Psychroserpens ponticola: one gene and its partner. Each later gene encodes a partner of the first gene's protein in a complex. Links are inferred from orthologs where the notes say so. Each region holds a gene or a part of one and is shown in the gene's direction. Other genes may lie near its edges. The genes, in order: groL and metK.

Region 1 (11,100 bases):
TGTTCGAATTGTAGCTGCCACAAACGTAAATATGTTTGAAGCTATAAAAAAAGAAAAATTTCGTGAAGACCTTTACTACAGGTTAAGTACTGTAGAAATCAATATACCTCCTTTGAGAGAGCGTCAGGAAGACATTCATTTATTATTTAGAAAATTCGCTAGTGACTTTGCATTAAAATATAAAATGCCAACCATTAAGCTAAATGATGATGCCGTAGACATGCTATTAAAGTTTCGTTGGAATGGTAACATTAGACAACTGCGTAATGTTGCTGAACAAATTTCGGTGCTAGAGCAAAATCGTATTATAAATGCAACGTCGCTTAGAGCTTACTTACCTAATACATCCACAAATTTACCAGCTGTTATAAATAATTCTAAATCTGAAAGCGATTTCAGCAATGAACGTGAAATTCTTTACAAAGTACTTTTTGACATGAAAAGTGATCTTACAGATCTCAAAAAGCTTACGATGGAATTGATGAAAAGTGGCAATGGAAATGAGGTTCAAAAAGACAACGAGCATTTAATTCAGAAAATATATGGTGGCAATAAAGAAAAAGCATCTTTTGAAGATGAATTTCAAGATTTAGAAGTATTACCTATTGCTGATAAAAATGATACGTTTACTGAAACTGTTGATGACGCTTCTCAAGATAAATATCATTTTGCTGAAGAGATTCAAGAGGAAGAAACCTTATCTTTACATGATAAAGAGTTAGAGCTTATAAAAAAATCACTAGAACGTCACAGTGGAAAGCGTAAACTTGCAGCTGCAGAATTAGGCATCAGTGAACGCACTTTATATAGAAAAATAAAGCAATTCGATTTATAGATTTTTTAGTAACTTTAAGGAAATCATAAATTGCATAAAATGAGATTCCTTTTTACGTTTCTAATTACCATACTTCTATTAACCTCTTGTAGTTCTTCTGAAGATCCTGATTCGCAAGAGGTTGACAACTCTGCTATAGAAGTTACAGTTACAGCTTCAGTAATTGACGAAGGTAATGGTATTAATGGTGTTGATGACATTATAGAATACACCATTTCAATACAAAATACTGGAGATGTCTCTTTATCAAGCTTATCTCTTGTAAGTTCATTAAAAGATTTTTTAAATAATTCATTAGAACTTGATACAGCTCCCAATTTTATAAATGCTTCTTTAGGAAGCACAATGGGTTCTATTCAAGCTAGCGAAATTGCTACTTACACTGCACGTTTTACAATTACACAAAGTGAAGTCGACGCAGACGGATTGAGTTATTCGGTAACAGTAAATGCGATGACACCTCAAAATGAAAGTGTTTCTGACCTTAGCGATAATGGTGACGATTCTGATGGTAATTCAGAAAATGATGACACAGAAATCAATATTGAATTTGACCCATTAATTATTGCTGAATATCATTTATTAAATTCAGAAGGAAACCCATCTAACAAGTATTTTTTTAATGCTGATGGTCGTATTAAAGAATTGCACACTACAGATACTAAATTTTATTTTGAGTTTGACAATTCACAACAACTAATCAACATTACCATAACAGATATTAATAATGTTCCTATTGAATCTCAAGATATAGTTTATGGCACTGGAAACCGAATCTTAAGCATTGGAAACCGAAATTTTGAATTCTTTGAAACTGAGAATTATTATATAGATTCTGAAAGTTATTATAGTGATGGGCCATTAACCTATGAAGACAATGGTGTCACTTATGAAGAATATGAATTATGGTATGATAAATATGAAGTATTTACAGGAAATCCTATAGTAAAACGCTGTCTTTATTCAGGTGGCGAGATAACTAATTTAACAACTAACGAGCTACAAGTTTATGGTGACTGTTCTGAATTTGAATCTAATGGATATTCAAATAACGTCACTAATAGTTGTGGAGATACAGACTGTGTTGATTATGGATATGACACAAATCCAAATCCACTTTTTGGTGACACAAATCTTATTGATGTTTATGGTTTTATTAGGAACTTAACCTTTGGAATTCAGCCATCAAAATTAAACATTTTAATAAACGCAAATAACCTAACGCTTATAAATTATTCAGATCCAAGTTATATACTCTATGATTATGAGTTTAATGAAAACAATTTACCCATTACAGGTAGCAAACAATATATGGATGAACTTGGGGCTTATGATATTAATCCATATTCTAGATATTACTACCAAGGTGATGTTATTACAGATTAAATAATTTTTGAAAATTTTATGACAATCAGATTTTTAAAAAAGTTATTTTTGAACTTATAAAATCATCTAAACAATACATGAAAGCAGTTGAAATATTTAGATTAAGACGATCGTTTGGACCAAACAGTTCGGAAGCTATTAGAAAAGAGGCTGAAGATTTAATCAACGAAAAACACTACAAAGGCTATCGATTAATAACCACATCTTTTACAATTGAAGGTGGTAAAATTTATGCTTTCATAACAATGAAACGTCCAAACACGTATTAAATGAACGTATTAAAAAAAATAATTCTCCTTTGTGTACCTGTGCTATTTTTTGGATGCTGGAAGTATTCTTTCACAGGAACTTCAATTGCTGACAATATTGAAACCTTTCAAGTTAATTATTTTCAAAACGCATCAGATTTAGTAGAACCTGGTTTAGATCGTGACTTCACGTTAGCGCTTCAAGATTTGATTTTAAATCAAACCAATTTAAGCATTGTGAATTCTGGTGGTGATTTAATTTATGAAGGTGAAATTACTGAATACCGAATTTCACCAACAACTGCTCAAGCAAATAGTACAGCTGCACAAAACAGACTAACGATTGGTGTTAATGTTCGCTTTTATGATAAAAATGAACCTGAAGAAGAATTTGAAAAACGCTTCTCTTTCTTTTTTGATTATGATGGTGGCGAACAATTAATAGGCTCACAAAAAGATACAGCAATAGAAGAAATTTTTGAGCGTATCACACAAGACATATTTAATGCTACCTTAGCTAAATGGTAATACTATTTTGAATACAACAGATTTCACACACATACTCCAAAACCCTCAGAATATTACACCTGAGCAAACCCAACAATTACAAGAGTTAATCACAGAGTTCCCGTATGCACAATCTGCAAGAGCATTATACCTTAAAGGACTTAAAAACAAAGAAAGCTTTAAATACAACCAAGAGTTAAAAACGACTGCAGCCTACACTACAGATCGTAGTATTTTGTTTGATTATGTCACTTCTGAAGCTTTTAATCAAAATGAAATATCTCAAATTATTAAGCAAAACTCAGAACACCTCAAAGGCATTATTGTCAATGAAGCAGATGATATTTCGATTGACAGAAGTGTTACCATTGACGATGCACTAAAAGAGCATGTAAAAAATACTGAAGGTGTTCTTGACCCACACCTATTTGAAGAAAAGTTAAAAAAAGAAGATGTTGCAAATTTTTTAGCTCTTCGGAATTCTACACCAGAACAAGTAATTCTTGATATTGACGCCAAATCAATAGAAGAAGCTCCAGAAGAAGCTTTACAGATTGGAAAACCCTTAGATTTTAATAAATCTGAAACACACTCATTCACAGAATGGCTAAAAATAACAAGTTTCAAACCTATCAATCGCGAGGAATCAACTACGGTTTCAAAAGACAAATCAGACAATAATTCTGAAAAAACGAACCCTTCAATTCACAAAAAATTTGAGCTTATTGACAAGTTTTTAGAAAGCAATCCAAAAATAGTGCCTTCAAAAGAGAGTCCAAAAATAGAGCTAAAATCAGAGGACACAGCTAAGCATGATGGCTTAATGACAGAGACATTAGCAAGAATCTACCTAGAACAGAATAATTATGAAAAGGCAATTCAATCTTATAAAATTTTAAGTTTGAAATATCCAGAAAAAAGTGGTTTCTTTGCAGACCAAATTAAAGCAGTCAAACAATTACAAGAAAATAATACATAGAACTAATGAATACGTTTACTATATTTTTAATCCTTATCGTACTAGTTGCATTTTTACTAGTCGTAGTAGTAATGGTACAAAACCCAAAAGGTGGCGGATTATCATCTTCTTTTGGAGGTGGTGGCACACAACAAATGGGTGGTGTTAAAAAGACAACAGATTTCTTAGATAAAAGTACTTGGGCTTTAGCTACTTTATTGTTAGCGCTAATTTTAGCATCTAACTTTGCTATTCCTGGAGCTGGTGGTGCTCAAGATTCTAAAGTAATTAATGGAGACGACACAGAAATATCAGTTCCTGTAACAACTCCAAATACTTCAGCTGAAGACACTGCAACTCCTGATGGAGCTACAGAATAACAAATACAAAACATACCATATAAAAAATGCCAACAGTACTGTTGGCATTTTTTATATCTGAAACTTTGTCAGTATTATCCCATTGGCACATTTTTAGCATAATGCATAAGCATTAACATTAATCATTTAATTAAAATCTTATATAACAATGAGCTTAAATATTAAACCATTAGCAGATCGAGTTCTTATTGAACCTGTTCAAGCTGAAACTAAAACAGCTTCAGGAATTATTATTCCAGACAATGCTAAAGAAAAACCACAAAAAGGAAAAGTTGTCGCTGTTGGTAAAGGCACTAAAGATGAACCTATGACTGTTAAAACGGGTAATACTGTTCTATACGGAAAATATGCAGGAACTGAACTAAAGCTAGAAGGTAAAGATTACCTCATCATGCGTGAAAGTGACATATTAGCAATTGTTTAAACAATTCTGTCATTCCGTACTTGATACGGAATCCAATTAAAAATCAGTTAAAAACATAATACTCCTGCATTCGTAGGAATGACAAAAACATAAAAAAATGGCAAAAGATATAAAATTTGATATTGAAGCACGTGACGGATTAAAACGTGGTGTTGATGCATTAGCAAATGCAGTAAAAGTAACCTTGGGACCAAAAGGGCGTAATGTAATTATTAGCAGATCATTTGGAGCACCTCAAGTCACTAAAGATGGTGTTACTGTAGCAAAAGAAGTAGAACTTGAAAATGAGCTTGAAAATATGGGAGCTCAAATGGTTAAAGAAGTCGCTTCTAAAACTAATGATTTAGCTGGAGACGGAACAACAACTGCTACAGTTTTAGCTCAAGCCATCGTTAAAGAAGGGTTGAAAAATGTTGCTGCTGGTGCAAATCCAATGGATTTAAAACGTGGTATCGACAAAGCTGTAATTGCAATTACTGAAAACTTAGATAAGCAATCTAAAAAGGTTGGTAATTCTTCTGAAATGATTAAGCAAGTCGCTTCAATTTCTGCAAATAATGATGATACTATTGGTGATTTAATTGCAACTGCTTTTGGTAAAGTTGGAAAAGAAGGTGTAATCACTGTAGAAGAAGCTAAAGGAACCGATACCTATGTTGATGTTGTTGAAGGCATGCAGTTTGATAGAGGTTACCTTTCTCCTTACTTTGTTACAGATTCGGATAAAATGATTGCAGATTTAGAAAATCCATATATTTTATTATTCGATAAAAAGATTTCTAACTTACAGGAAATTCTTCCAATTCTAGAACCTGTTGCACAATCTAGCAGACCATTATTAATTATCGCTGAAGATGTTGAAGGTCAGGCCTTAGCAACTTTAGTAGTTAATAAATTACGTGGTGGACTTAAAATTGCTGCTGTAAAAGCTCCAGGATTTGGAGACAGAAGAAAAGCAATGTTAGAAGACATAGCCATCTTAACTGGTGGAACTGTAATTTCTGAAGAAAGAGGCTTTTCTCTTGAAAATGCAGATTTAAGCATGTTAGGTACTGCTGAATCTATCATGATTGATAAAGACAACACAACAATTGTAAATGGTTCTGGAAAGTCTTCAGATATTAAAGCAAGAGTTAATCAAATAAAAGCTCAAATTGAAACGACTACGAGTGATTATGACAAAGAAAAACTTCAAGAACGTCTGGCTAAATTAGCTGGTGGTGTTGCTGTTTTATATGTTGGTGCTGCTTCTGAAGTGGAGATGAAAGAAAAGAAAGATCGTGTTGATGATGCTTTACATGCTACAAGAGCTGCAGTTGAAGAAGGTATCGTCGCTGGAGGTGGTGTTGCATTGGTTAGAGCAAAATCAGTTTTAGAAAAAATCACTACTGAAAACCTTGATGAAGTTACAGGAATTCAAATTGTAGCTAGAGCAATTGAAGCGCCTTTAAGAACCATTGTTTCTAATGCAGGTGGTGAAGGTTCTGTAGTCATCTCTAAAGTTATGGAAGGTAAAAAAGACTTCGGTTTTGATGCCAAAACAGAAACTTATGTTGATATGCTAAAAGCAGGAATTATCGATCCTAAAAAAGTAACTCGTGTTGCTTTAGAAAATGCAGCATCTGTTGCTGGAATGATTCTAACTACTGAATGTGCATTAGTTGACATTAAAGAAGATACTCCTGCTGGCGGAATGCCACCAATGGGAGGCGGAATGCCAGGAATGATGTAAAATCATTTTGATAAAATTTTTTAAATTATAAAAGAGCTTTCAAATATTTGGAAGCTCTTTTTTTTATTATAAGGCACAAAATTTGTGATTTTATCTTTATCTTAATCAATAAATTCATATCATGAAAAATCTCTACTCAGTTTTATCTTCCGTAAGTATTCATCATTTACCTAAATTAGTTTTTGCTTTTTCATTCCTCTTTTTGTTGACTCCAAGCATCACCTATTCCCAAAACAAAGAAAATATTTTAGAAGACAGTTACACGTCATACTTTAATGCAGAACGTGAAACTATTTATTTACATTTCAATAAACATAAATTCCTACTAAATGAATCTATTTGGTTTAAAGGCTATATTTACGATAAAAAAGGAGACATTCCTTTTATAACATCTTCAAATATTTATGTTAGTCTTTATGATAAAGATGGAAACACACTAAAAACCAACCTATATTATGCAGAAAACGGAACATTTTCTGGTCAGTTTAAAGTCACTAAAAATCTAGCTTCTGGTCATTACTTTATTAAAGCACACACCAATTGGATGAAAAATTTTCAGGAGGATGAGTCTTTTACTTCCGAAACGCTTCAAATTATAAACCCAAATTCTGAAACTAATGAGGTAATAGAAAATAACACCTCTACATTCGATTTACAATTTTTACCAGAAGGAGGTCATTGCATATCTGATGTCACCAATAGTATTGGCTATAAAATTATAAATTGTGAAGGCAAAGGCTTAATGATAAATGGACAAATTGTAAACTCGAAAAATGAAATCATAAATACTTTTAAAAGCAATCTATTTGGAATAGGTAAATTTGATCTTCACATGGTAACTGGTGAAAGTTATACTGCAAAATACACAATTAATAATAAGAATTTTGAAACCAAATTACCTATAAGTAGACCTATAGGGTTTTCAATATCTTTAAACAATTACACCACTAAACTCATCACTTATTTAACACTTAAAACAAATAAGAATACACTTCTAAAAGAGGCTGGAAAAACCTACTATGTCGTAATTCATCAAAATAACAAAAGCTCTGTCATTAATCTTGAGATTGACAAATTAAACCTAAACCATGTCATTCCAATTGATAACAAAAAACTTCCTATTGGTGTGAATACGATAACCGTTTTCAACGATCAACTTCAGCCATTGCTAGAGCGTTTAATATTTAATTATAGAGAAGGTGATTATATTAAAACCAATCTAACTGCAAAACCGATTAGCAATGATTCTATTCCAATACATATTAATTTAAAAGACAATTCTAATGTTGCATTCTCATCTAATATTAGTGTTTCAGTTCTTCCTGCAGAAACCGAATCGCTAAGCACAAGCAGAAACATAATTAGTAGTATTTATATTGATCCCTATATAAATGGTGAATTAGAAAATGCGAATTTTTATTTTGAAGATGTTAATAGGATTAAATCCTTTCATCTTGATCTTGCCTTACTCACTCAAGGATGGAGTAAGTACAAATGGGATAATATTAAAAAAGGGACTCAAAATCTTATCATACCATTTGACAAAGGGGTAACAATAAATGGCACCATAAATGAGACTTTAGATCCTAAATCTAAATATCAGATTCAACTGTTTTCACTCGTAAATAATATTAACGAAACGAGACCTATTGGAGAAGACAAGGCATTCAACTTTGACAACTACTATATACAAGATTCAACTAAAGTTCATTTTAGTGTTTTTAAAGATGGAGAAAAAATAGCACAGCCAAAACTTTACGCGAAGGTTCTTAACAAAGACAGGAGTTCGTTGAACCAAATTTTTAAATCACCTAATACTTGTAGTATCATTGAATCTAACCAAGTAATCGAGCTTACAAAATATGCTGACATTGATTTTAAAGGAGAAGTACTTGATACGATAAACCTATATTCAAAAAACACTGTGAAACAAAAAAAACAAGAGAATGTATTAAAATATATAGGGAATGCTTACAGTAAAGGCATTAAAGTTGGATCTGATCAAGAGCGGGCTTTTCCATTTATTATAGACATTATCAATGCTAATGGATTCACTGCTAGAAATGATGTTGGACGAATTACTATTTTTAATAGGCAACCTGTTTCTTTCCTTGGAAGCAACTCTCCACTACTCATCGTTGATGATGTAAACTTTGGAAGAGATTATCAAGTTTTAACAAGCATGCGAACCAATGAAATTGATGAAATATATTTTAATAAATCTGGTCTAGGCTATGGATCAAGAGGTGGAGCTGGTGTGATTAGAATTTATTTAAAAAAAGACTTAGGACTTCTATCTGATAATAGTTTAGCACGATACGCAAATTCACTATTAGTTAGTGGTGGATTCGCAGATCAAAAAGAATTTTATTCACCTTTATTTTATAATAAATCAAACCATTTATTTAATACTTATGGTGCCGTTGACTGGCAACCTAAACTGATCTCTGATAAGAACGGCAACATCCAATTTAAAATAAAAAAACCTGATGCTGATAGGTTATTATTTATTATTGAAGGCTTTACTGTAAATGGTAAATTGATTTCTGAAATCAAAGAATTTTCAATTAGCAAAAACACGAACAATTAACCCAAAGATCAATTATAATCAATAAATTGAACACTATTAACCTCAATTCAAATATGAAAAAACAACACTTAGTATTATTCGTTTTACTTAGCTTTTTAGTAAACCTTACTAATGCTCAAGTTGAGAGAAAAAACCAATTAGAAGACACATACGCTTCCTATTATAGTATTGAAAGAGAGACGATACATTTACACCTTAACAAAAATGTATTTATTCTTGAAGAACCTGTTTGGTTTAAAGCCTACATTTACAATAAGGACACTAATAAACCAGCTATAAATTCTACAAATATTTTTGTGAGTTTATATGATGAAAAAGGCAAAGAAATTGATAAAAAATTGTTTTTTGCACAAAATGGTGTCGTTAGTGGTACAATGGAATTAAGCTCAGCTGTAACACCTGGTAATTATTATTTAAGAGCCTATACCAATTGGATGAATAATTTTCCTGAAGATGAATCTTTTACATCTTTACCTATTCATGTTGTCAATCCTTATAAAGAAGAATTAGAAGCGTTTCAAGATGAAGAAACAGCAACTCCTCATGATGTTCAATTTTTACCAGAAGGTGGTTATGCCATAGAAAACTCGAACAATACAATTGGTGTTAAAGTTTCAAATTTAAATCAAAATGAATCAAAAATAAAAGGCTCCATTTTTGACAATAATACTACTGAAGTATTAACCTTTGAAACTAATTCGTTTGGTCATGGTAAATTCAATTTAATATATGAAAAGGACAAAACATACTATGCCGTTTACACTATTAACAATAAAGAAGAAAAAACATTCTTACCTAAACCCAAACCAACTGGGTTCAATATAACAATTGACAATTACAGCAACGAAAAATACACGTACATAAATCTTAAAACAAATGCGAATACATTAGAACTCAACAAAGGTAAAACGTATTATCTTGTTATAAATCAGAATTCAAAAATTTCAGTTGTTAATCTTGATTTAAACAATCTTAAAACACAGAACACCATTCCAGTAGAATCAGCAAACTTAGTTCCAGGAGTGAATACTATTGCATTATTTGATGATAATTCAAATCCAATTTTAGAACGCTTAATTTTCAATTATCAAAATATAAACGTAGCATCTGTTAACACCAATATAAAAAAAGTTAAAGATTCAATCACAGTTAATTTAAAGGTTAATACACAAAACAACCAAAATCAATTATCCCAATTAAGCGTAAGTACTTTACCAAACATTAATATCACCAATGCTTCAAATGCAGATATCATGTCTTCATTTTTAATTCATCCCTATATTAAAGGTCAGGTTCAAAATGCAAGTCATTATTTTAAAAATGTAGATCGATTAAAAAAATACGATTTAGATTTATTATTACTCACACAAGGCTGGAGTAAATACGAATGGAAAAACATTAAAAAAGGGCAGCTTCCAGTAACCTATGGTTTTGAAGTTGGTCTTAAAATTGAAGGCACTTTTAATAGATATGCAAAAAAACATCGTTCAAATAAAACTCAAATGTTTTCAATGACAAATGGCGTTAATGAAAATACAACTATAGACCAAAACACAAATACATTTGTTTTTGACAACTATTTTTTAAAAGATGGAGCTGTCATTAATTTCTCATTATATGAAAATGATAAAGCTGTACCTAAGGTAAACCCTGTAATACAAACTATAAATGGCAAAAGAGAATTAATGCATGCTTTTAAATCTAAAACAAAAGTTATTCGTAAAAAATCGACTCAATCAGATTTAAGAACGGCTTTTAAAGCTTATAATATAGAAAAGCTAGACACAGTAAATCTTTCATATAAAAAGAAAAAAGTAGTAGAGAAACCTTTAAAGCACGAAAAATCATATATCGCAAATAAATACAGTAATGGTATAAAAATAGATTCCATGATTGAACGAACTTATTTTAATATTTCAGATCTAATAAATGCCAATGGTTTTGTTGTTGAAGATCTAGCAGGTACTGGTTTTACAAGAATTAAAAATAGAAATCCAGTAACATACTTAGGAAGCAATGAACCTATTCTTATTATTGACA
Region 2 (11,001 bases), 160 kb from region 1 along the record:
GGATTTAATGGTGGCTCAGTATTATCTGCAGATCCAGGATTAACATCGCTAACATTAGTTACAACTTGTTTGGCTGCAGCATCAGGTGGTGTTGTAGCAGCTCTAGTATCTACACTAAAATTCAAGAACTTAGACTTAACCATGTTTCTAAATGGAATTCTAGGTGGATTAGTTGGAATTACTGCTGGAGCAGATCAAATGAATCCAACAGATGCTATTATAATTGGAGCCGTTGCTGGAGCTATTATAGTATTCGCAGTATCTCTAATTGACAGATTAAAACTTGACGACCCTGTAGGAGCAATTGCTGTACATTTAGTTTGCGGTATTTGGGGAACTTTAGCTGTTGGAATTTTTGGAGCTTTGGCTGGAGGCGCACAATTTGTAAGTCAGCTTATTGGAGTTGTATCGTATGCAGGCATCTGTATTGTCTCTTCATTCTTAATCATTTTTATTATGAAAAAGACAGTTGGCATTAGAGTTTCAGAACGAGAAGAATTAGAAGGTCTAGATGCTCATGAACACGGCATGGACGCCTATCCAGACTTTAGATTAAACGAACATTAGCGTGTGAATTAGTTTTATTAGTTTTTAAGCCTTTAACATCATTGTTAAAGGCTTTTTAATTCCTTTAATTAAGCATTTTCTAGTTTCAATATTATATGTATTTTTGTCTTCAATAAAAAAAGAGGAAAAATTTGTTCTGATTGCAACCTCTAATACTAAAAAAACAGTATACAAAAAATGCTAAAGCAGTTAGTTTATAACTTCTCTAGCGACCAAGCAATCTTAACAACATATTAGAAACAAATATTTAGAGATTATGGCATATTTATTTACTTCGGAAAGTGTTTCAGAAGGACATCCAGATAAAGTCGCAGATCAAATTAGCGATGCATTAATAGACAACTTTTTAGCGTTTGATAGCGAATCTAAAGTAGCATGTGAAACTTTAGTAACTACTGGTCAAGTTATATTAGCTGGCGAAGTGAAATCGAACACGTATTTAGACGTTCAAAAAATTGCTCGTGATACGATTAACAAAATCGGCTACACGAAGAGCGAATACATGTTTGATGGCAACTCTTGTGGTGTTTTTTCTGCTATTCATGAACAATCTGAAGATATTAATCGTGGTGTAGATAGAGCTAGCAAAGATGAACAAGGCGCAGGAGATCAAGGAATGATGTTTGGTTATGCCACTCGCGAAACTGAAAACTACATGCCTTTAGCTTTAGATTTATCACATAGAATTTTAAAAGAACTTGCAGAACTTAGACGAGAAAATAACGACATCACCTATTTACGTCCCGATTCTAAAAGTCAAGTAACAATTGAATATAGCGATGACAACTTGCCGCAACGTATAGATGCTATTGTTGTATCTACCCAACATGATGATTTTGATGAAGATGAGGACATGTTAGCTAAAATCAGAAAAGATATTGTTGATATTTTAATACCAAGAGTTGTAGCAAAATTACCAGAACACATTCAAGTATTATTTAATGATGATATCACCTATCATATTAATCCAACAGGAAAGTTTGTAATTGGAGGACCACATGGTGATACAGGATTAACTGGCCGCAAAATTATAGTTGATACTTATGGCGGAAAAGGTGCTCATGGTGGTGGTGCTTTCTCTGGAAAAGATCCAAGTAAAGTTGACAGAAGTGCTGCTTATGCCACAAGACATATTGCAAAAAACATGGTTGCAGCTGGTATTTGTGATGAAATTTTAGTTCAAGTAAGTTATGCTATTGGTGTTGTAGAACCGACTTCAATATTTGTAGACACTTATGGCACTTGTCCGTTTAATATTACTGATGGAGAAATTGCTGAAAAGATTACTGCAATTTTCGATATGCGACCAGCAGCCATTGAATCACGCTTAAAACTTCGTCAGCCAATGTATAGCGAAACTGCGGCTTATGGTCATATGGGAAGAGATGCAGAAACAGTTAGCAAAACATTTAGCCAACCTCATGGCGAAACGATTACATTAGATGTAGAATTATTTACTTGGGAAAAATTAGATTATGTAGATATGGTGAAATCTGCTTTTGGATTGTAAACACTACAATAAACAACAAATTATTTAAAACCTCTAAGTTCATCTTAGAGGTTTTTTTGAACCCAACGCAACCTTTTTAAAGGTTTTGCATCTACTAAACACAAACGACATTGATTAAAACATTTTTAAGGATAACGGTGTTTTAAGAGATAGATCCACATATATATTTCATAAAACAAAAGCTTTCTTATTTAGAGAAAGCTTTTTTATGCGTTAAGGATAGTAGCGGCATCCTTTTTTGTTTTTTCAAAAAAGATACAGCGAATAGCCTGCAGGTTCTACTGCTAGTTTGACTTTTTTCGTTAAAGCTGAACGCCCAAAATACTACAATGAATAAACCACTCTAAACGTTACAAACCTAGGCTGTATAAAGGTCTCTGAGTTAAATACTGAAATATTACTTGAGCTGTTATTGACTTTAGAATCGATATCTAACAAGTTAGACGCTTTGACTTCATATTCCCATTTGGCATCTTTATCTTTTCTATATGCTAAACTCGCATCCCAAGTTTGGAACGACTGAGATGGTCTTACACCATCATCCTGATTGGTATAGGTATAGTCTGTTCTGAATGTTACTGATTTCCAGATGTAAGCATCAAACTCAACTGAAGGAGAATTTGTAATGAACTTGGTAGATGTTGAGCCTTGGTCGTTTTTACTAATAGAATAATCATATTTTAAACGCACATTTGGTGCTTCTCTAAAATTGGTACGTAACTCTGGCGAATAACTTTGAGTAAAACTTTGGTTAACGGTTTGCTCTCCTTGAACAATTTGATTTTGTTTCGCATAAGAAAAACGCGCTCCCAATCTTGCTCTAATCTTTTTGAAAGTTCGCTCAACACGACCAAACACACTTGCGGATTCATCGGCAAAGTTAGAGTTGAAATATGAACTTGTTCTAATCACATTATCAAAATTTGTTTCGCTTCTAATTTGATCTATATTCTTACTATAATTTGCAAAAGCAAACACATTAGTATAATTAAAAAGGTTAAAACTGAAATATCTCAAACTCAAATTATGTGATAATGAGTTTTGCAATTCAGGATTACCATAACTAATGTTACTAAAGCTATTTAAAACTATGCCTTCAGCTAAATTCGTTACATCTGTAAAAGAGTTGCTCATGTTATAACTGAAGGTTAAACTTTCACTCTTTTTAAACTGAATAAGTGTTTCAAATTCTGGCATTACCCTAAAGAAATTGTCTTTATGCTCAACGCCAAACTGTGTGTTTTTATTTCCATAAGCGTGTAAAGAAAAGCCTGGAGTTATGGTGAATTTTCCTGTTTTAACACGATATCTGAATCCTAAATACACATCACTAAAATTATACTCTGTATCGTTTTCATTTTGTAAAAGATTACCATCACCATCTTCTAATGTTGCTACTGGATCTAGATATGAACCATCATCTAAAAACTGAAAAATATTAGAATTAAATTTTTGATTGCTTAAAATCGTACCTAAGGTTAGGTTAATATTACTCTTATTATTTAAAATATAGTAGTAATCTAATTTAGCGTCTAATTGATTGGACTTGATACGTCTGTTTTGATTTAGGTTATACCCAAATTGATCTCTATCAATTCCTAAAGCATCAGCAGTGCCATCAAATGCATCTTGATCTTGAGGAGCATCAAAGTTATTTGTAGGATCATTGACAAGCATTGCATTGTAAAAAGGATCTTCGTCTTTTATAAGGTGCTGTGCTTCTAGAGCAAAAATATTTTTCTCGTTTAACGTGTAATAATAGTTCAGGTTTTGATTGATACTAAACGGATTTACTTCGTCTATTTGATCTGTACTACCAACAACAGACGACACTTCGCTTTGCATTTCTGAATCACTAGACATGCGTCCTAAAAGATCATAATCTAATTGATTATTAGCATTCGGTTTATACGACGCACTTAATTTTGCGATGCCTTGATTAGATGCTTCTCTTCCTGTTTGAACGGTTTCTTCATTAGGAATTCCTAAATCAGAATCGATATATCTTACAAAACTTTCTTCACGAGTTCGTAAACGACTGCTATTGTAGATAAAAAATCCGCTTAGGTCTAAAGCCTTATTTGGTGAGTAACTAAAGTTAGCAGCTCCGAGTTTTGATTCAATTTCTTGAGCATTAGCAATACTTGTTAATCCTCCAAGTCCATTATCGCCTAAATTAATACTTGTTCCACTACTCTGACTAGGACGCCTAAATCCGCCTCCAAAATTTCTAATATCGCGATTCGTTAAAGCCACTTCTCCAATATTATTTAAATCACCAATGACATTGACACTGTATTTGGGACTATAGTAAAACAGTTTAGGCTGAACCAAATACAATTCATCATCTGTAGCAACTCCTACTCCAGCTGTTACATCTCCAAACCAGAAATTTTCTTTTCCTTCTTTAAGTTTTATATTTATGGCAACATTATCTTGATTATTTTGCACACCTCTTAATTGCCCAACTTCAGAGTAATTACGCAACACTTGTATCTTATCAACTGCATTTGACGGAATATTTTTTGTTGCCAATTTCGAATCACCATCAAAAAAATCTTTTCCATTAACCATTAATTTATTGACGACTTTACCTTCGACTTCAATTTGCCCATCGTCATTAATTTCGACACCTGGTAATTTCTTGAGAACGTCTTCTAGTTTTCGTTCAGAACCATCTTTAAACGAATCTGCGTTATACACTAAAGTATCACCTTTAATGGTTACTGGCATTTCGTAAGTTAATTCAACAGCATCAAGAGCATTATCGTATTCAAGAGTATAGTTTTTTGTAATATCATCTTCTTTGGTTGCTATTTCTTCGGAAAGCGATTTCATTCCAATATAGCTCACTTGAATTGTATAGGTTGTATTCATATCTAAATCAAGCTTAAATCTGCCTTTATCATTTGATATCGCGTAGGAACCCATCGCCTTTGTTGCTTTATTAATAGCTATAATATTAGCCAACTCAAGAGGAGCTCCCAAACTGTCTTTTACGACACCTTGCACTGTAATTTGCGCACTAGTTATGCTTGTCACTAGCAGTAACGCGAGTAAAATTAAATTTCTCATGTATTGAATTTTGTTTCTTTGATTATTTCACTTCGGAAAATTGAAACTTTGGTTTAGTTATTAATTTCTTCGTCCACCTCCTCGTCCACCACGACCACCATACATTTCTCTCATCTCTTCAATTTTCTCTTTCATTATGGTATTGTACGCTTCACGAGTAACGACTTCTCCAGTCTCAGGCTTATTAATTCCCTCTTTTTCTTGAGGGTTCATTACTATTTTAGTACAGAGCATAACGGTTTTATCTGCTTGAACTTCTAGAATTAATCCTGGAAGCCCATGATATTCACCAGGTCCAGTACTAACAGGAATTTGAGGTGTGTACCAAGCCGTAACTACAACAAATTTTGGAGTCTCAAGTTCATCTAATGGATTATCTAATTCTGTTTTTGTAGTATCTGTAATTTCCTCACCTTCTTTCTTTTCGTCTTCTTTCTTATCATCATTATTTCTTCCTCGTCTACGCATGCTCATAAAATCCATTTCATCAACAGACTTTGTAGCCGTTGCTTTAAAACAAGTATATTGTCCAATCTTCTTTGTTTCACTACCTAGTTTCCATTCTAATTTTGGCAATGAATCTTTAACCAAAAATTGTTTACCAAAAAACTCTTGTTCTTGCAGAATCACATTTTCTTTAATGTCTTTATATTGAGGACCACCAGTAAAACTACTCATAAAGCCCCTCATACGACCACCTCCAACACCAGGAGCATCCAATTTTTCTTCTTCCTTGTATGTAGATTCACTTCGATTAAAATTAAGGATATATGTTTTTTCTAACATACTTTTCATACGTTCAGCAATTTGCTTTTTTTGCTGATCACTCATTTGTCCTCCACCAAAATTACTCATATCTACAGTTGTTTTGGTTTGATAAATTGCTTGTCCTTGAAAGTCTTGTTGCGCTGAAATTACTGTTGTTACTAATACAAAGAAAACAGTACAAATTCTTGTGATAAATTGAGTCATGATATCCTATATTTTATTTGTGGGTAAAATTAACCCATTAAAATATGTAAGACTCTAAAAACATTAAATAGTTAAATTCGAAAAAGTTAAAATTTTATTAAATAATTAAACTTAATTATCCACCAATTTTAATCATCACTTTTTCACCATCACCTCTTCTTGATCTCATGTTTTCCATTTGCTCTTCCGTTTTCTTATCCATTATTTCGTCAAATTTAGCCTGAGTGACTTCTTTTCCTTTTTTTGGCTCTTTTATGTCTATTGATTCATCTGGATTCATCACGACTCTAGTACAAACTAAAGTTAATTCTCCATCATTAATTTCAAGAATTAAACCAGGCAAACCATTAAAATCTTCTGGACCATTATTAATCGGAATTTGTGGCGTATACCAAGCTGTAGTAAGTCGATCTTTAGCAACTTTATCTAACTTACCTTCTTCTGTAATTGTTTGCGTCTCATAAGTTTCTGAAAAAGTCGCCTTAAAGCATGTGTAAATTCCTATGTTTTTGGTCTCATTTACCAATGTCCAACTCTTAGTTATTAAACTATCTTTAATAAGGAATTGCTTGCCGTAAATTTCGGTTTGATTTACAAAACGCTTCTCTTTGATGTTTTTATACAAAAGATCAGATCCTTCAGAAATCGTAATTTGAATTCCATTAGAAGCTGGTGCTGGAGCTGCTAATTTTTCATTCTTTTTATAAAGAGATTGATATTGATCAAAAGTTAGTGTGTATTCCTGCTGAAATTGTTTTCTCAATTGTTCTTGAATCTGCTTTTTCATTTCAGAATTCTTGTCATTGTCATCCATTTTTAAATCCACTTTACGATGTGATTTATATATGGCCTTTCCTTTAAATTCTTGCGCATCCATTTTTGTTACTACTAAAAGTATTGCAGCGACTAAAAAACTCATGTATACTTTCATTATTATTTGTTTTTATAATAGTTAATTGCTCCTTTTCTAATCTTTTTTATCGTTTTCAAAAAAGGCTTTAGATTATTAGTATTACCTTTCACCTTGTATGATACTTTACTTTTTTCTCCTTTAGATATTTGATTTCCATTGCAAATAATTTCAAACGATATGTTTTCATCTTCACTTACATCATTTAAAACATCTTTGATATCTTTCAATTTAAATGTAGATTCTATATCTGACGCAGAATCTACTGTCATTGAAATTTTAAAATCGGAAAACTTAGTTATTTGTAATGGTTCCGAATCATTAAAATTTTGTGGCTGAGCAAAACTAATTGTTGCTAATAATAGGAATAGAATTGTAATTACTGATTTCATATGTATTGATTTTATGATTAGTACTCTGCAAATATAATTGTGCCTTTCATGGCTTTTAGTTAACCAATGTTAACGTGTGTTAACCGATTAGTTTTTGCGTCTATTAACATTTACATTTGAATTATGAATGATAAACGCTATCAATACATCTTATATCTTATTGTTTTTGTGATTATTAGCACGATTGCTATTCAGGTATTTTGGAATTACAAAAATTATCAAACCAATAAACAACAGGTTTATAATGACATACAATGGAGTTTAGACAATGCCGTAGAAACGTATTACACAACCCTTTCTAAAAAGAATTTTCTAACCGTTATAAATTCGACTGACACCAATGACAAAACCGATTTTAGTCATGTTGCTTGGGACACCATATTAAAACCATTTAAAACTAAAATCAAAACCATAAAAGAACAAAACACAGGTCACGATTCTATATTTAAGATTACAACTATTGATATTTCTGGAAACGACCAATCCGATTTAGACAGTATAGACAACATGTATATTAATGACATGTTTGATTCTTACGAAGACTATTTTAATAAAGAAACAGCTTCTGGAGACACCTTAAAAACTGAAAAATTCACACAGCTTTCTAAAGACAATAAAAGAGGATTAACCTTTGACAAAAACGCAAAATCAATCACAGCTAACAAGGTGTTTTGGGGCAAAAAATCGAGAGATAGTTTAAAACTAATTAAAGGGCTTTCTACTATTTATATTGCTATGCAACAAGACTCTTTAGATTATAAAAAGTTAGATTCTTTACTTATTTCTGAATTGAAAAACAAAGGTGTTTCTAATGATTTTTATGTTACTCATTTAAAAAATAAAGACACTTTACATTCGTCTAAAATTAATAATCAAGCTGAATTCCCTATAAAAAAGAACGCAAAAACAACCTATTTAAAAGCAGATGAAATTATCACACTAAACTTTAAGAACCCAGTAAGTGAAACTTTCAAACGTAGCTTTTTAGGCATCTCGCTGTCTACATTACTTATCCTTGCTGTTATTAGTTGCTTATTCTATTTGTTGAGAATCATAAAACACCAAAAGCAATTATCTGAAGTTAAAAACGATTTAATCAGCAATATCACTCATGAGTTTAAAACACCTATCGCAACCATTGGTGTCGCACTAGAAAGCATTCAGAGCTTTAACGTCATTGACGATAAAGAAAAAACAAAAAACTATTTAGATATGTCAAGCACACAATTATCTAAACTAAATACTATGGTCGAAAAACTATTAGAAACCGCAACGCTTGACAGTGAAAATTTAGAACTCAATACAGAGCGTTATAATATTTCAGAAGTCATAACAGCAGTTATTGAAAAACATAAAATACAAAATGACAAATTGGTCCATTGCGACATCGATGACAATGTCTTTATAAATGTCGATATTTTTCATTTTGAAAATGCAATTAATAATATTATTGATAATGCTTTCAAGTATGGAGGAAATCAAATTGAAATTCAACTAAAAAGCAAATCATCACAAATAGAAATTTCAGTTTCAGACAATGGAACCTCACTTACAAAAGCCAATAAAGATCGTGTTTTCGAGAAATTTTACCGCGTTCCTAAAGGCAATACACATGATATTAAAGGGTTTGGAATAGGACTATACTACACTAAAAAGATTATTGAAAAGCACAACGGAACGATTCAAATTCAACTAGAAAAACAAAAAACAACATTTAAAATCGTCTTAGCTTATGCATAAAACAACCATTTTACTTGCTGAAGACGAACCTGCTTTAGGGCAGATTATAAAAGAAAGCTTAGAAACAAGAGACTTTAATGTATTACTATGTGACGACGGAGAAAAAGCCTTAGACACATACCAAACTAAAAACCCTGAACTTCTAGTTTTAGACGTTATGATGCCAAAAAAAGATGGCTTCACTTTAGCGAAAGACATAAGAGCTATTGATGACAGCATTCCTATTATCTTTTTAACAGCAAAATCACAAACGCAAGATGTAGTTGAAGGATTTACTATTGGAGGCAATGATTACCTAAAAAAACCTTTCAGCATGGAAGAATTGATAGTTAGAATTAATAATTTACTCAATAGAACTAAAGTTCAAAAAACCTCTGAAATACTTCAAATAGGTGATTATACTTTTGATTTCCCAAAGCAAACACTACAACATAATGGAGATGAATTTGTTCAACTCACTCATCGTGAAGCCCATTTACTATTTCATTTAGTAAAGAACAAAAACAAAGTTCTAGATCGTTCATTAATTTTAAATAAACTTTGGGGAAATGACGATTTTTTTAATGCAAGAAGCATGGATGTTTTTATTACTAAGCTTCGCAAAAAACTAAACAGAGACAATTCTATTCAAATTTTAAACGTTAGAGGTTTTGGGTATAAATTAATCTGCTAAAAGTGGTTTGATTTTTGTACTTTTCAAATTGCAATGCGACACTTAATTTACATTTATTTTTTATTTTCAATGTTACTCAATAGTCAAGAATCTATTGATGCGACACTTATAAAGTCTACGGATTTAAAAATAGATCAAATTATTGCCTTAGATAATTTCGAAACCTTTTACTACTTGCAACACAATACTATTTACAAGCAAGATAAAAATGGTACATCTATAAATTACAGCAATTATCAATTAGGCGAAATCACGACAGCAAATACATTTAATCCGCTAAAAATTAATTTGTTTTATCAAGATTTCAATATGGTTGTCATTTTAGATAATCGACTTGCCGAAATTTTCAAAATCGATTTCAACACAATCCACCCTTATAAAAATATATCACATGTTTCAACTGGTTTTGATAATACACTTTGGGTTTTCAATATGGATTTTCAGCAATTGGAACTCTTCGATTACAAAACTAACAAAACCCGTTTCTCTGCTGTTCCTGTGCAATCTGAAGTTTTAGACCTAGTAAGTGATTACAATTATTGCTGGCTACTAACTAAAAAATACCTCTATCAATATAATTACTTTGGAAGCATGATTTCAAAAATTGAAAATACTGGTTTTACCAAAATCACAAAAAGCAATGGCCATCTTATTTTTAAAAAAGAAGACCACTTATATTTCAAACACAAGAAAAAAGAAGACATTGTACCTATAAATCTTCCAAAATTGTTAATAAATCAGTTTTTATTGACCAATGAAACCTTGTATATTTACGATCTTAAAAAACTCCATAAATACCAACTAAAAATCAATTAGATATGCATGTTGCAGTTGCAGGAAATATAGGTGCTGGTAAAACAACACTCACAAAATTACTCGCTAAACATTACAAATGGGAACCTCAGCTTGAAGATGTTGTGGACAACCCTTATCTCGATGATTTTTACAATCAAATGGAACGTTGGAGTTTTAATTTACAAGTATATTTCTTAAACAGTAGGTTTCGTCAAGTATCTCAAATTCGAAAGAGTGGCAAAGACATTATTCAGGATCGAACGATTTATGAAGATGCACATATTTTTGCACCAAACTTACACGCTATGGGTTTAATGACCAATCGCGATTTTGAAAATTACCGTTCGCTTTTTGACCTGATGGAATC

The links.
Region 2: the proteins of groL (region 1) and metK are in contact, whole or in part, in a cryo-EM structure (PDB 8P4O), measured with the Escherichia coli proteins. The link is inferred for Psychroserpens ponticola from one-to-one orthologs.

The regions. Positions count from the first base shown.
Region 1 is NZ_CP116221.1:459,381-470,480, reverse strand. What follows is about bases 4,175-7,152. They hold groL (chaperonin GroEL), read left to right. Parts: upstream 4,175-4,835; coding sequence 4,836-6,470; downstream 6,471-7,152. Other genes in these bases: MUN68_RS01935 (hypothetical protein), read left to right, coding at 6,592-7,152; MUN68_RS01945 (co-chaperone GroES), read left to right, coding at 4,463-4,738; secG (preprotein translocase subunit SecG), read left to right, coding at 4,175-4,314. Outside these bases: MUN68_RS01975 (sigma 54-interacting transcriptional regulator), read left to right, coding at 1-835; MUN68_RS01970 (DUF7507 domain-containing protein), read left to right, coding at 875-2,221; MUN68_RS01965 (hypothetical protein), read left to right, coding at 2,299-2,490; MUN68_RS01960 (LptE family protein), read left to right, coding at 2,491-2,997; MUN68_RS01955 (hypothetical protein), read left to right, coding at 3,005-3,955; more of secG, read left to right, coding at 3,961-4,174; more of MUN68_RS01935, read left to right, coding at 7,153-9,060; MUN68_RS01930 (hypothetical protein), read left to right, coding at 9,114-11,100.
Region 2 is NZ_CP116221.1:292,630-303,630, reverse strand. The notes cover bases 72-2,950. They hold metK (methionine adenosyltransferase), read left to right. Parts: upstream 72-823; coding sequence 824-2,077; downstream 2,078-2,950. Other genes in these bases: MUN68_RS01250 (TonB-dependent receptor), read right to left, coding at 2,402-2,950; MUN68_RS01260 (ammonium transporter), read left to right, coding at 72-567. Also shown: more of MUN68_RS01260, read left to right, coding at 1-71; more of MUN68_RS01250, read right to left, coding at 2,951-5,152; MUN68_RS01245 (GLPGLI family protein), read right to left, coding at 5,213-6,124; MUN68_RS01240 (GLPGLI family protein), read right to left, coding at 6,240-7,055; MUN68_RS01235 (hypothetical protein), read right to left, coding at 7,058-7,426; MUN68_RS01230 (sensor histidine kinase), read left to right, coding at 7,550-9,166; MUN68_RS01225 (response regulator transcription factor), read left to right, coding at 9,159-9,839; MUN68_RS01220 (hypothetical protein), read left to right, coding at 9,873-10,655; MUN68_RS01215 (deoxynucleoside kinase), read left to right, coding at 10,658-11,001. UniProt on the Escherichia coli protein: Catalyzes the formation of S-adenosylmethionine (AdoMet) from methionine and ATP.